Regions from separate parts of the Pseudoalteromonas sp. JC3 genome, predicted to be linked through region 1. Evidence: riboswitches for the same ligand, from Rfam matches in the RefSeq annotation. Region 1 holds a riboswitch; the other holds the start of a gene.
The links. A riboswitch is a leader RNA that binds a small molecule or an ion and turns the genes downstream of it on or off. The one in region 1 is predicted to bind cobalamin.

Region 1 (5,514 bases):
GTGGTGGTGCTGGTATGGCGCCAATGCGTTCACACATCTTCGATCAGCTTAAGCGTCTTAACTCTAAGCGTAAGATGTCTTTCTGGTACGGTGCACGTTCTAAGCGTGAAATGTTCTACGTGGAAGACTTTGACGGTCTAGCTGAAGAAAATGATAACTTCCAATGGCATGTTGCCCTTTCAGATCCTCAACCAGAGGATAACTGGGAAGGTTACACGGGCTTCATTCATAACGTACTTTATGAAAACTACTTGAAAGATCATGAAGCACCGGAAGATTGTGAGTTCTACATGTGTGGTCCTCCAATGATGAACGCGGCAGTTATTAACATGCTTAAAGACTTAGGTGTTGAAGACGAAAACATCCTACTTGATGACTTCGGTGGTTAATTAGGTTTCGGTCTAACAATGAACTTAAGTTAGAATATCAGCCCTCCAGCAAAATGCTTTGCTCGAGGGCTTTTTTATACCCGTTGGTACTAAACTCAGGAAGTTCTGATGCAAGCAAGTTACGCTTTTTTATCTCGATTTTTTATTATTTCGTTTTTATTCGTTTTTTTAACAGGGTGCCAAGACGCCAAACCTGAAGCCAAGGAAATTGTGCTGTCTGGTAAAACCATGGGTACGACTTACAACATCAAGGTATTCTCCGGCGAAAAGCCGCTCGAACAAGCGCAGTTACATGAGGAGGTTGAGCAGGCATTAAAGGTTGTTAATCAATCTATGTCCACCTATATCCCAGATTCTGAGATTAACCAGTTTAACCGTTTAGCCGCAAATACCGTTATGCCTATCAGTGAAGACTTTCGCTTGGTAGTTGCTGAATCTATCCGCCTTGGAAAGTCGACCAAAACGCTTGATGTTACGATGGGACCGCTTATCGATTTGTGGGGATTTGGTCCTGACAAAAGACCAACAATGCGTCCGTCACAGGTCGAGTTAGACGATATGCGCACTCGTATCGGTGTTGATAAGCTTATTTTAAATGACCGTGGTCTTGCGAAAACAGTTACGGGGCTGGAATTATCATTTTCTGCAACCGCTAAAGGCTATGGCATAGATAAGGTGGCTGAGGTGATTGAGAGTCATGATATTCATGACTATATGGTAGAAATCGGTGGCGAGCTTCGCGTTTCTGGCAAGAAGCCGGATGGAGAGTGGCGTATTGCTATCGAGAAACCCGATGCGCCTGTTGGTCAACGCCAAATTCATCGCGTGATAGAGCCTGGCAAAAATGGCATTGCAACTTCAGGTGACTACCGTATTTTTTATGAAATGGATGGTGAAACCTTTACACACCTTATTGACCCTACAACGGGTCGCCCAGTTAAACATGAGCTGGTGTCGGTAACGGTACTACATCCATCTGCGATGACGGCTGATGGCCTAGCGACAGCATTGACTGTGATGGGCACGGAGCGTGCAAAGGCGTATGCCACTGAGCATCAACTCCCCGTGTATTTGATGTATAAAAGTCCTGAAGGGATCAAGAGTTACGCGAGTGAAGCATTTCAGCCGTACTTGAATTAAGCTGTACAACACCCCATAATTTAATTGTGAGTGACGCCATGAAAGCGTATAATTTGCGCGTCGTCACTCAATTCAATGTAGCAATAAAAGGGGCTAGATAATGTCTTTATTCCTCCTTACTTTCGGTTTACTTATGCTTATCGCTGTTGCGATGGCAGTAGGCGTTATCGTACAAAAGAAATCCATGGCCAGTAGTTGTGGTGGTTTGGGCTCAATGGGCATTGACAAAATTTGTGATTGCGACGATCCATGCGACAAACGCAAAAAGCGGTTAGCAAAAGAAGAGATGTGGAAAGAAAACCAGATCCTATAACCGTAGAATGGTATTAATTGAAAACGCAAGCTTAGCTTGCGTTTTTGCTTTTTGGGTAACAAATCTCAGGTTAAGTAAAAATGCAGCGGCAGCTATATTTTGTTCGTCATGGTGAAACGACCCTATCAGGCCATTTACTTGGAGTGACAGATCCCGAACTCAGTAGTACTGGTGCTCAGCAATTGCTGCAATCGTTAACGAGCCTAAGTGGCCTACAGGGTATTATTAGCTCTCCAAGGAAGCGCTGCCTGAATACAGCCACAGCCTTTGCAAAGCAGTATCAACTCCCCGTTGAGGTGGAGCCAAATCTCGCCGAATTTGATTTTGGATTATGGGATGGACAACCTTATGATACGCTTTGGCGAGAAACCCAATTTCCAAGTATTGGTGACTTTTGGCAAAACCCTTGGCTGCACACGCCTCCTGAGGGCGAGTCTATGTATGATTTTCATCATCGGGTCGCCACGTGGTGGCACAGTATTTTGGCGTCGCCAAGTGAAGAGTGTACCGCCGTCGTAGCGCATGCCGGAGTAATAAAAGCGCTTGTAGCACTTATTCTTGACCTATCGCCTGAGCTTACTGCATACCAATCGAAGATAGATATTCCTTATGCGGGTATAGTAAAAGTTGAGGTGTTTTACGACAGCAGCCAAACTGCTTGGCCAAAAGTTGTATTTTAGACGTCTAGACTTCATAATATTGCAAATTTCGTGATAGGCAGATATTGGGAATGAGGTGTGAGTCCTCAACTGTCCCCGCAACTGTAAGTGTATGAGTGTTACCTCTTGCATAAGTCAGATACCAAGGCCTATCTATATACTTAAGCGGGCAGACTTAAGTCAAAGTTGTCGCTTGTCTATAAGCTACTACTTTGCCGTGCCCAATCAGAGGTGCTATGGCAGTTACTCCACAGTTTCAAGTCGATAAACTTAGCGTGCAGCTTGGTGGTAAAGCCATCTTAAAGGCACTCAGCTTTGCTATTAATTCGGGTGAATTTATTGGTTTGCTCGGACCGAATGGTGCTGGAAAGTCGACTTTGCTGCGCACTTTATATCAATACACAGCGCCAAGTTCTGGGTCGCTACTTTTCAATGGTAAGCCGCTAGCTAGTTATGGACGTAAAGCCTACGCGAGACATGTTGCTGTGGTGCTACAAGAGATCCCCGCTGAGTTTACTCTGCCATTATTTGATATGGTATTGATGGGGCTAACACCGAACAAATCACTGCTCGCGACAACGACGGCTGCTGAAAAACAGGCAATCTTACATGCCATTGAGCAGGTTGGATTGAGCCATAAATTAGAGCAATGTTTTAGCTCCTTGTCTGGTGGGGAGAAGCAAAGGGCAATGATCGCACGTGCCATGGTGCAAGCGCCTCAAGTATTGATAATGGATGAGCCCACCAGCCATTTGGACATTAAATATCAAATCCAAATTATGGAGCTGGCCAAACAGCTTGGTGTTACTATCATTGCGTCTTTTCACGACTTAAATTTGGCTAGCGCCTTGTGCGACCGCTTATTAGTATTAAATAACGGTGAGCTTGTTGCAGATGGGTCGCCACTTGAAGTCATTACCGAAAGCCTATTAAGCCAAGTTTTTGGGGTATGTGCAGAGGTTTCTACTGTCCGTCATCCGCCAAATAACAGTGAGATCCCACATATACGCTTTCATTACGGGTATCAATTATGATTGCCGCAAAGCGGATCGCGTTGATATCGATACTGCTATTGGCCTTGTGCTGTTTTAGCATGCTGATGGCACTTAAGATCGGTGCGATTGATTTATCTTGGCATACGGTTATACAAGCGATTATTAATTTCGATCCCAGCGTACTTCAACAACGGGTGGTAGTTGAGCTTCGTCTGCCACGGACGTTACTGGCGATGAGTGCGGGAGCAGGACTGGCGATAGCGGGTCTTATTTTACAAACCGTGACGCGTAACCCTCTAGCTGATCCTTATTTATTTGGTATTTCTTCAGGTGCTTCATTCGGTGTGGTGGTGCTTATCGCGCTATTTGGTGCACAGTCTAGCCTAATGATGTCTGGGGCTGCATTTGTCGGAAGTTTGCTGTCTATCTTGCTGCTTTTATTTGTGGCAAAACGCAATGCACTACAGCAGGTAGAAACTATGCTCTTGGCGGGCGTCGCACTTTCTTTTCTGTTCAGTGCCTTTACTAGCTTGTTGCTCTATTGGAGTGACCCTCAAGCCATCAGTGCAATCTTGTTTTGGAATCTAGGCTCGTTTGCAAGGGCGAGCTGGCAATGGCTATGGCTTCCATGTTTGGTCGTGTTGCTGAGTTTTATCACGCTTTTAGTGATGCGTCGGCCGCTCAACGCCTTGTTACTCGGAGATGAGAGCGCCACCACGCTTGGCGTGAATGTAGGACGAGTGCGAATAGGTATGTTGTTATTGAGCTCCTTACTCACCGCAGTACTTGTGGCTGCGTGCGGCGGAGTCGGATTTGTAGGCTTGATGATCCCGCATATCGTACGCTTTTTTATCTCGCAAGCAAAGGTCATTGGGCTTGTGGCCACCGCGCTTTGCGGTTCGCTTTTGATGCTATGGGTGGATGTATTGTCGCGCACGCTTATCGATAATCAGGAACTTCCTGTGGGGGTGATCACCGCCGCCATTGGCAGCGTGTTCTTCTTAGCATTGCTTATTTTCAAAAATCGCCGCTCTGGAGGCGTCGGAGTTACCCATGGTTAAACCGTTAGATACTCGCTTAGACACGCTTATTCAACAGCGCATCGACTTAAAAACCAAACCGCTAGGTGCGCTAGGTAAGCTTGAAGCTTTAGCTGTGCAGCTAGTACAGATCTTCTCACAAGGGCAGACGCAATTAGACATAGAGCAGTTAGCAATAACACGCCCTGCAATGTTTGTTTTTGCGGGCGACCATGGTATTGCAAGCCAAGGGGTTTCTATTGCGCCAAGCGAAGTGACTGGGCAAATGGTTGCAAACTTTGTGCAGGGCGGTGCTGCGATCAACGTCTTTTGTCGACAACTTGGTTGGCAGTTAACCGTAGTAGACTGTGGCACGTTAGTGCCATGCGAGCCTGCGCCGAATTTGCGCTCACAGCGACTTGGCGATATTACTCATGCTTTCCATAAACAGTCCGCGATGAGCGAAATGCAGCTCAAGCAAGGACTTGAATATGGAGAGCAAGTGGTGATGCCCGCTATTGAAGCGGGTAGCAACGTGATTGCTTTTGGTGAAATGGGGATTGGCAATACCAGTTCCGCAGCTGCAATTTTAGCGGCGCTTAGCGGGGCGAGTGTGGAATTATGTGTGGGGCGTGGTACAGGCATTGACGATGAAACGCTTTGCAAAAAACGGGCACTTATCAAACAGGCTCTAGAATATCATCAAGATAAGCTTGCGACGCCAGAACAAATTTTGCAGCGCTTGGGTGGCTTTGAAATTGTGCAAATGGTTGGTGCTATGCTGGCGGTTGCTCGTGCACAAAAAGTGATTATAGTGGATGGCTTCATCTCCACCGCAGCGGCTATGTTGGCAAGTAGAATAGCACCGCATAGTAAGCAATATATGGTGTTTGCTCACGGCTCTATGGAGCAAGGTCATAAGTTAATGTTAGAGCAGTTAAACGCTGAGCCATTACTACATTTAAATATGCGCTTGGGTGAGGGAACGGGCGCCGCTCT
Region 2 (5,514 bases), 470 kb from region 1:
GAACAACTAAATAGCAAAATTTTTGCCTTGCTACTAAAGCTATTTCCCCGCTTCAAAATAGCTCATTTACTTAATGCAATTGGTATAAATAGTTTTGTGGGAGGCGGTTTACCCGCCGAGAAGTTAAGTCTATTGTCGCGCTAGCTGCCAGCGCTTATTCACTTCCTCAAGTAACTGTTGATTAAACGGCACATCGATATTTTGCTTCGCTGCTAGCTCACAAATATACCCGCACATGGCGTCAATTTCTGTGCGTCTGTTATTCGCGATATCCTGATTCATTGAAGAGCGATTGTTTGCAGTTTGCGCCATTACGGTGTAAGCAAGCGTGACTAGCTCGCTAAGCGCTAAGTTCACGCCTGTACTTGTGGCCACAAGTTGTACTTCATTCATTAAATTAAGGATTTGGGCCGCGTATTTGGGCTGTCTTAGCTGACCATTTGCGACTTGTTCCAATGCACTTAACGGGTTAATGGCAATATTAACCGCCAGCTTTTTCCAAAGTGTTGGCATGATGTCAAACGTGGTTTGAGCATTGTCAAATGTGCTAAACAGTTGCGAGAATACGCGCTGGTAGTGGCATTCAGCTGGTAAATTTAACGGCCCAAACCAAGTTGCACCTTGTCCTGTATGATGCACAGTGTCTGCGACTTTATAGCCTGCGATGGATGTGCTTAAGAAGTAGGCTGATTGTGTTTTATCAAGCGCTGCTAACTCACCAGACCAATCTACCATGCCATTATGACTAAGGATTAGCGTTGCATTTTTTGAAAGTGTAGGGCGAAGCGCTCGGAGTGCTTCGATGACCTGATATGCTTTAACGGGAATGATTAGCGTATCTATACTGCTGGCAGGGAGTTCTGCAAGTGTTTTGGTGCTGCATGGGATGGTTTGTTGAATACTTGCTGTTTGATAGCGATAAGTCGCCGCGCGTTTATTTCGAGTGATCAGCGTAATTTGATGAGATTGACTAAGGTGCTGGGCGAGCAGTAATCCTATCGCCCCTTCACCTAAAATATGTATATTAGCCATGTTTTCTGTTGCGCCAACTTGCCCAAATATAAAATAGAACAAAATAACTGACCGCACCGGCTAAATCAGCGAAAAAATCAGCGGTAGATGCTTGGCGATACGGTAATGAATGTTGCATCCACTCAATTCCTGCACCATACAAGGACAGCAGTACTATGTGTGTCCATACTTTCACTTTAAAAGCATGGTGAGAGATAAACGCAAGCACAAAAAATACACCAAAATGCGCCACTTTATCGATATTTGGGAACAGCTTTGGAGACAAGCTAATTTCCTTTGCGAATAGCACCGTACATATAATTAAAGAGATAATCAAAAGAGCTTTATAAACGCGCCGTGTCACAATACATCCTACTTCTGTATGACTAAGCGAGCAGTATACCATCGAAAACTGTCCATTGGGTGAACATCCTAATACGCTGTTTAAAAACTTAAAGTAACTCAAATTAAGCATAAACTGCTATAATCGAGCCAAAATGACTTTAGGAGAGAAGCATGCCTTCATTTGATATTGTATCTGAAATTGATATGACAGAAGCAAAAAATACTGTAGACAACGCGGTTCGCGAGCTTGATACGCGGTTTGATTTTCGTGGCGTAGATGCATCAATCGAGCTTAACGGTGAAATGATCAACCTTAAAGCGGAAGCAGAACAGCAAGTTATGCAGTTGTTCGATATGTTAGTGGGTAAAGCGGCAAAGCGTGGCCTTGATGTGGCAAGCTTTGAGCTAAAAGACATTGAACGTTCAGGCAAATACGTATCGCGCAAGGTGGCGTTAAAACAAGGCATCGACAAAGAGATGGCGAAAAAACTGGTTAAGCTTATTAAAGACTCAAAAGTTAAAGTTCAAGCATCAATTCAAGGCGATACGGTGCGTGTAACGGGTAAAAAGCGTGACGATTTGCAAGAAACGATGCAATTGATTCGTACCGGTGAGCTTGGCCAACCATTTCAATTCAAAAACTTCCGCGACTAATTACGCTTTACTCCATTCCAAAAGTGCATAGATTGCACTTTTGGATTTCTAGACGTCCATTGACAATCATTCCGAAACCCAAGACAATAGCCTCGCATTTTCAAGGTGCTGTACACAACCTAGTGTGGTTGCTAAGTGTATAGATAATCGGGAAACTGGTGCGAACACAAGGGAACATCTAATTGCGTGAATCAATAATAAATTGAGTAAGACAGTTTATTACACGTGATTAGCTTGGATCGGTTCTATGCCAGCGCTGCCCCCGCAACGGTAGAGTGAACTGCTAATCTGCAGATTTACTGAGCCCGGAGACCGGCCTTGAAACAGTCACTTTGTGTTCTTGTACGGTGGGTACAAGTTAGGGGAAACCATGTTAAATAAAACTGCTCTAAGCGCGGCGATAGCGACGGCGCTCTCTTTTTCAGCATTTGCGGATCAAAATGTTGAACATATCACTGTTACTGCCAATAAATTTGAACAATCTCTAGAAAGCGCACTGTCTGCCATTACGGTTATAGGTCGCGCTGAAATTGAAAAAAGCAATGTTCAAGATGTCGTATCGCTACTCGATAATGTCGCTGGTATTCAAGCTGTTAGAAACGGTGGCTTTGGCCAAAGCGTGAGTTTATTCCTACGCGGTAATGACGCTAAGCATACGCTAGTGTTAATCGATGGGGTTCGAGTGACGGATGCAAACTCCGGTGACAATTCGCTCACTAATTTACCACTTAATAGCATCGAAAGAATTGAGATCATTCGTGGTGCCAAAGCTGCGATTTATGGTTCAGATGCCATTGCTGGCGTGATTAACATTATTAGTCGCGAAGGGAATAACAATACTATCGCGTTTACGACTGGGAGTAACAATTACTCCAAGACCGAAGCGACGGTAAATTACAAAAAAGACAAGTTTAGTATTGCAGCTAATGCGGGTTACACTCATACCGATGGCTATGATGTGATTGAGAAAGACCCTGAAGCTGCAATCACAAAAAACCATGACCGTGATGGATATTATAACGGTAATGCCGGTTTAAATGTGCAGTATGGTGATGAAGAAAGTGGCATTTTTAGCTTACGTTCACAGTACAGTGAAGGTGAGGGGGAGTATGACTCTTTTGGTAGTGATGCTTACCGTTTCCATAACTACACCAATAAGTTGGCGTGGAAAAGACGTACTGATAAGTTTAGCCAAAGTGCGTCATACAGCTTAGGTAAGGAACAAAATGTTCAAATCGGTAATAGTGCTGACGATAACGCTTATGTCACCAAACGCAGCCAATTTGAATATCAGTCGCAATATAGTTTAACTGAAGCTTTGATCTTCACGGGTAACTTTACCTTTCTAAATGAAGATGTTGGTGATTCTACCGCCTCTTTTTCAGAGCCTGAGCGTGATAATTTATCTTTAGCACTCGGTGGGTTTTACAACGATGAAAATTGGCTGGCAGAGGTTGTACTGAGAACGGATGATTATGATTTTCATGGTCGTGCAAACACCTACACGGTTGCTGTCGGCAAGCAACTCATGGATGGCCTAAGTGTTAAGTTGAATCATGGTACTGCCTTTAGAGCACCTTCTTTATCACAGGCGTTTGTGATTGATAGTCCTTACTATTTACCTAACCCAAATATTAAGCCAGAAGAAGCTACTAATAACGAAATTATTGTTACATGGAGCGGCGAGAACTTCCGTGTGGAAGCTGCGGTATACGATAACCGTATTACCGATAAAATCGTTTATCAGCAAAATGATAAATGGAAATACATCCCTTACAATGTTCAGCGCGCTGACTTTGAAGGTGCTGATCTTTCTGTTGAAATTGAAGACAACTTTGGTATCGAGCATACGGTAAATGTGAGCTATGTGAGTGCTAAAGACGCAGATACCGATAAGCAATTACAGCGCAGAGCGAGACGCACCTTAACTTATTCAGTCAGTAAAGAGTGGGAAAATGTCGACGCAACACTGACCTTAGTCCATAGAGGTAATCGCGACGATAAAGTATGGGGAGCTGAAGGTGCATATACAGTGACTTTACCGTCATATACGCTGTTTAACTTAGCTGCTAACTATACGTTTTTCGACGGATTCAAGTTAAATGGCCGTATTGAAAACTTAACCGATAAGCGTTATTTCAATGCCACAGCGGGCGAAGCAAAAGATGGCTCTTTACTGGGCTATAAGCCACTAGGTAGACAAGCCTACGTTGGTGTGAGCTACAGCTTCTAATACGTTAAAAGCTTTTCAATACCCAGAGTGATCCATCGTGAGTAATGGATCACTTTTCTTATTTATCATTTAGTTGCATTACATTTGTAACTGGTGTTCTGCCTTATGTGTGGTTGATAATAGATTTGATTTGTATTATTACTACCTTAAGGAAAAGAACATGAAGTCACTATTATTTGGGTTACTCACGCTTGGGATTGTCACATCAGCGCAAGCTTCGCTACCTGAAAACCAGCTTGAACCTCAATTTTCAACACAATCAATGGCGGGCGATTTCGCTTGGTTTAACGCGCCATCGCAAACCTGTAGTCGGATCCGCAGCATGATGTACTATCGTCACCCCGGCAACGATCACCTAACGCCTATATCTGTGCCTGTGATTTATACCGGTGGCGAGTGTTGGTCTACTGGCAGGACAACATCTAGCCAAGGTCCAAAGGAAATGTATACGCAGGTTTCAGATATTATTCATCAGCAATTTTCGAATGTGGAACATAACTACAAAGAGTTGACGACCGATATCGTCAACAATATTGCCGCACAATCTAGTTCAAATAAAGTGAGCCACACGACTAGCCTCTACGGCACTATGCATATGAAAATCGCAGGTAGAGTTGATGCGCAAAATAAAGTACCTGTGTTGATCGATGGTTTCGATTTGAAGTCTTACGCTAAGTTCCGTAAGAAGCAGCTTGGGATGAATATTTATATCCATGTCTATATTAACAACGAAAATGTCACCATCAAAGGTAAGTATGATGTACGTACCCAGCAGCTTGAGTTAGATCCTTTAATTTCTAGCTTTAAGCCTGTGGTGACGACAAAAGTAGAGCTGCCGTGGATCCTCGATTTGATAGATACCTTGACTCCGGGGATTTTTGACAAGCTTTATACTGAATTTAGCCGTATTGTGATTGATGTGTTTGAATTCTTAGGTGTGGATATGAGCGAAGATATTCCGCAGGTCATTAAACACAATGCCCAGTTAATCAATTCAGGTGTTGTTCCGCTTAAAGGCTTAGATACCTTAAGACCTGGTGATACTGCGAATTTAGAAATGGAAGTAACGCGTGGGCATTTGCGGATTAAAGATGGCCGCACTAGTTTTTATGTATTTGCTATACCTATGTTGCCGTAAGGCGTAAGCCGAACGCAATCTATTGCGTTCGGCACACAAGTTTAGTGCTTTAAATTTGCCGCAAAATAGCTTTCAAATTTTGCAATTTTAGGGGCAATCATCACACTGCAATAGCCTTGGTTTGGGTTTTCAG

Region 2: another riboswitch for cobalamin. It lies ahead of QSH61_RS16430 (TonB-dependent receptor domain-containing protein); the one in region 1 lies ahead of QSH61_RS14295 (ABC transporter ATP-binding protein).

The regions. Positions count from the first base shown of each region.
Region 1 is NZ_CP127855.1:3,300,175-3,305,688, reverse strand. It holds gene nqrF (NADH:ubiquinone reductase (Na(+)-transporting) subunit F) at 1-389, shown strand, start outside; gene QSH61_RS14310 (FAD:protein FMN transferase) at 498-1,529, shown strand; gene nqrM ((Na+)-NQR maturation NqrM) at 1,630-1,842, shown strand; gene QSH61_RS14300 (histidine phosphatase family protein) at 1,923-2,522, shown strand; cobalamin riboswitch at 2,541-2,668, shown strand; gene QSH61_RS14295 (ABC transporter ATP-binding protein) at 2,738-3,535, shown strand; gene QSH61_RS14290 (FecCD family ABC transporter permease) at 3,532-4,557, shown strand; gene cobT (nicotinate-nucleotide--dimethylbenzimidazole phosphoribosyltransferase) at 4,550-5,514, shown strand, end outside.
Region 2 is NZ_CP127855.1:3,767,778-3,773,291, reverse strand. It holds gene QSH61_RS16445 (ketopantoate reductase family protein) at 130-1,032, opposite strand; gene QSH61_RS16440 (VanZ family protein) at 1,025-1,375, opposite strand; gene QSH61_RS16435 (YajQ family cyclic di-GMP-binding protein) at 1,528-2,010, shown strand; cobalamin riboswitch at 2,097-2,345, shown strand; gene QSH61_RS16430 (TonB-dependent receptor domain-containing protein) at 2,381-4,243, shown strand; gene QSH61_RS16425 (hypothetical protein) at 4,404-5,381, shown strand; gene msrA (peptide-methionine (S)-S-oxide reductase MsrA) at 5,423-5,514, opposite strand, start outside.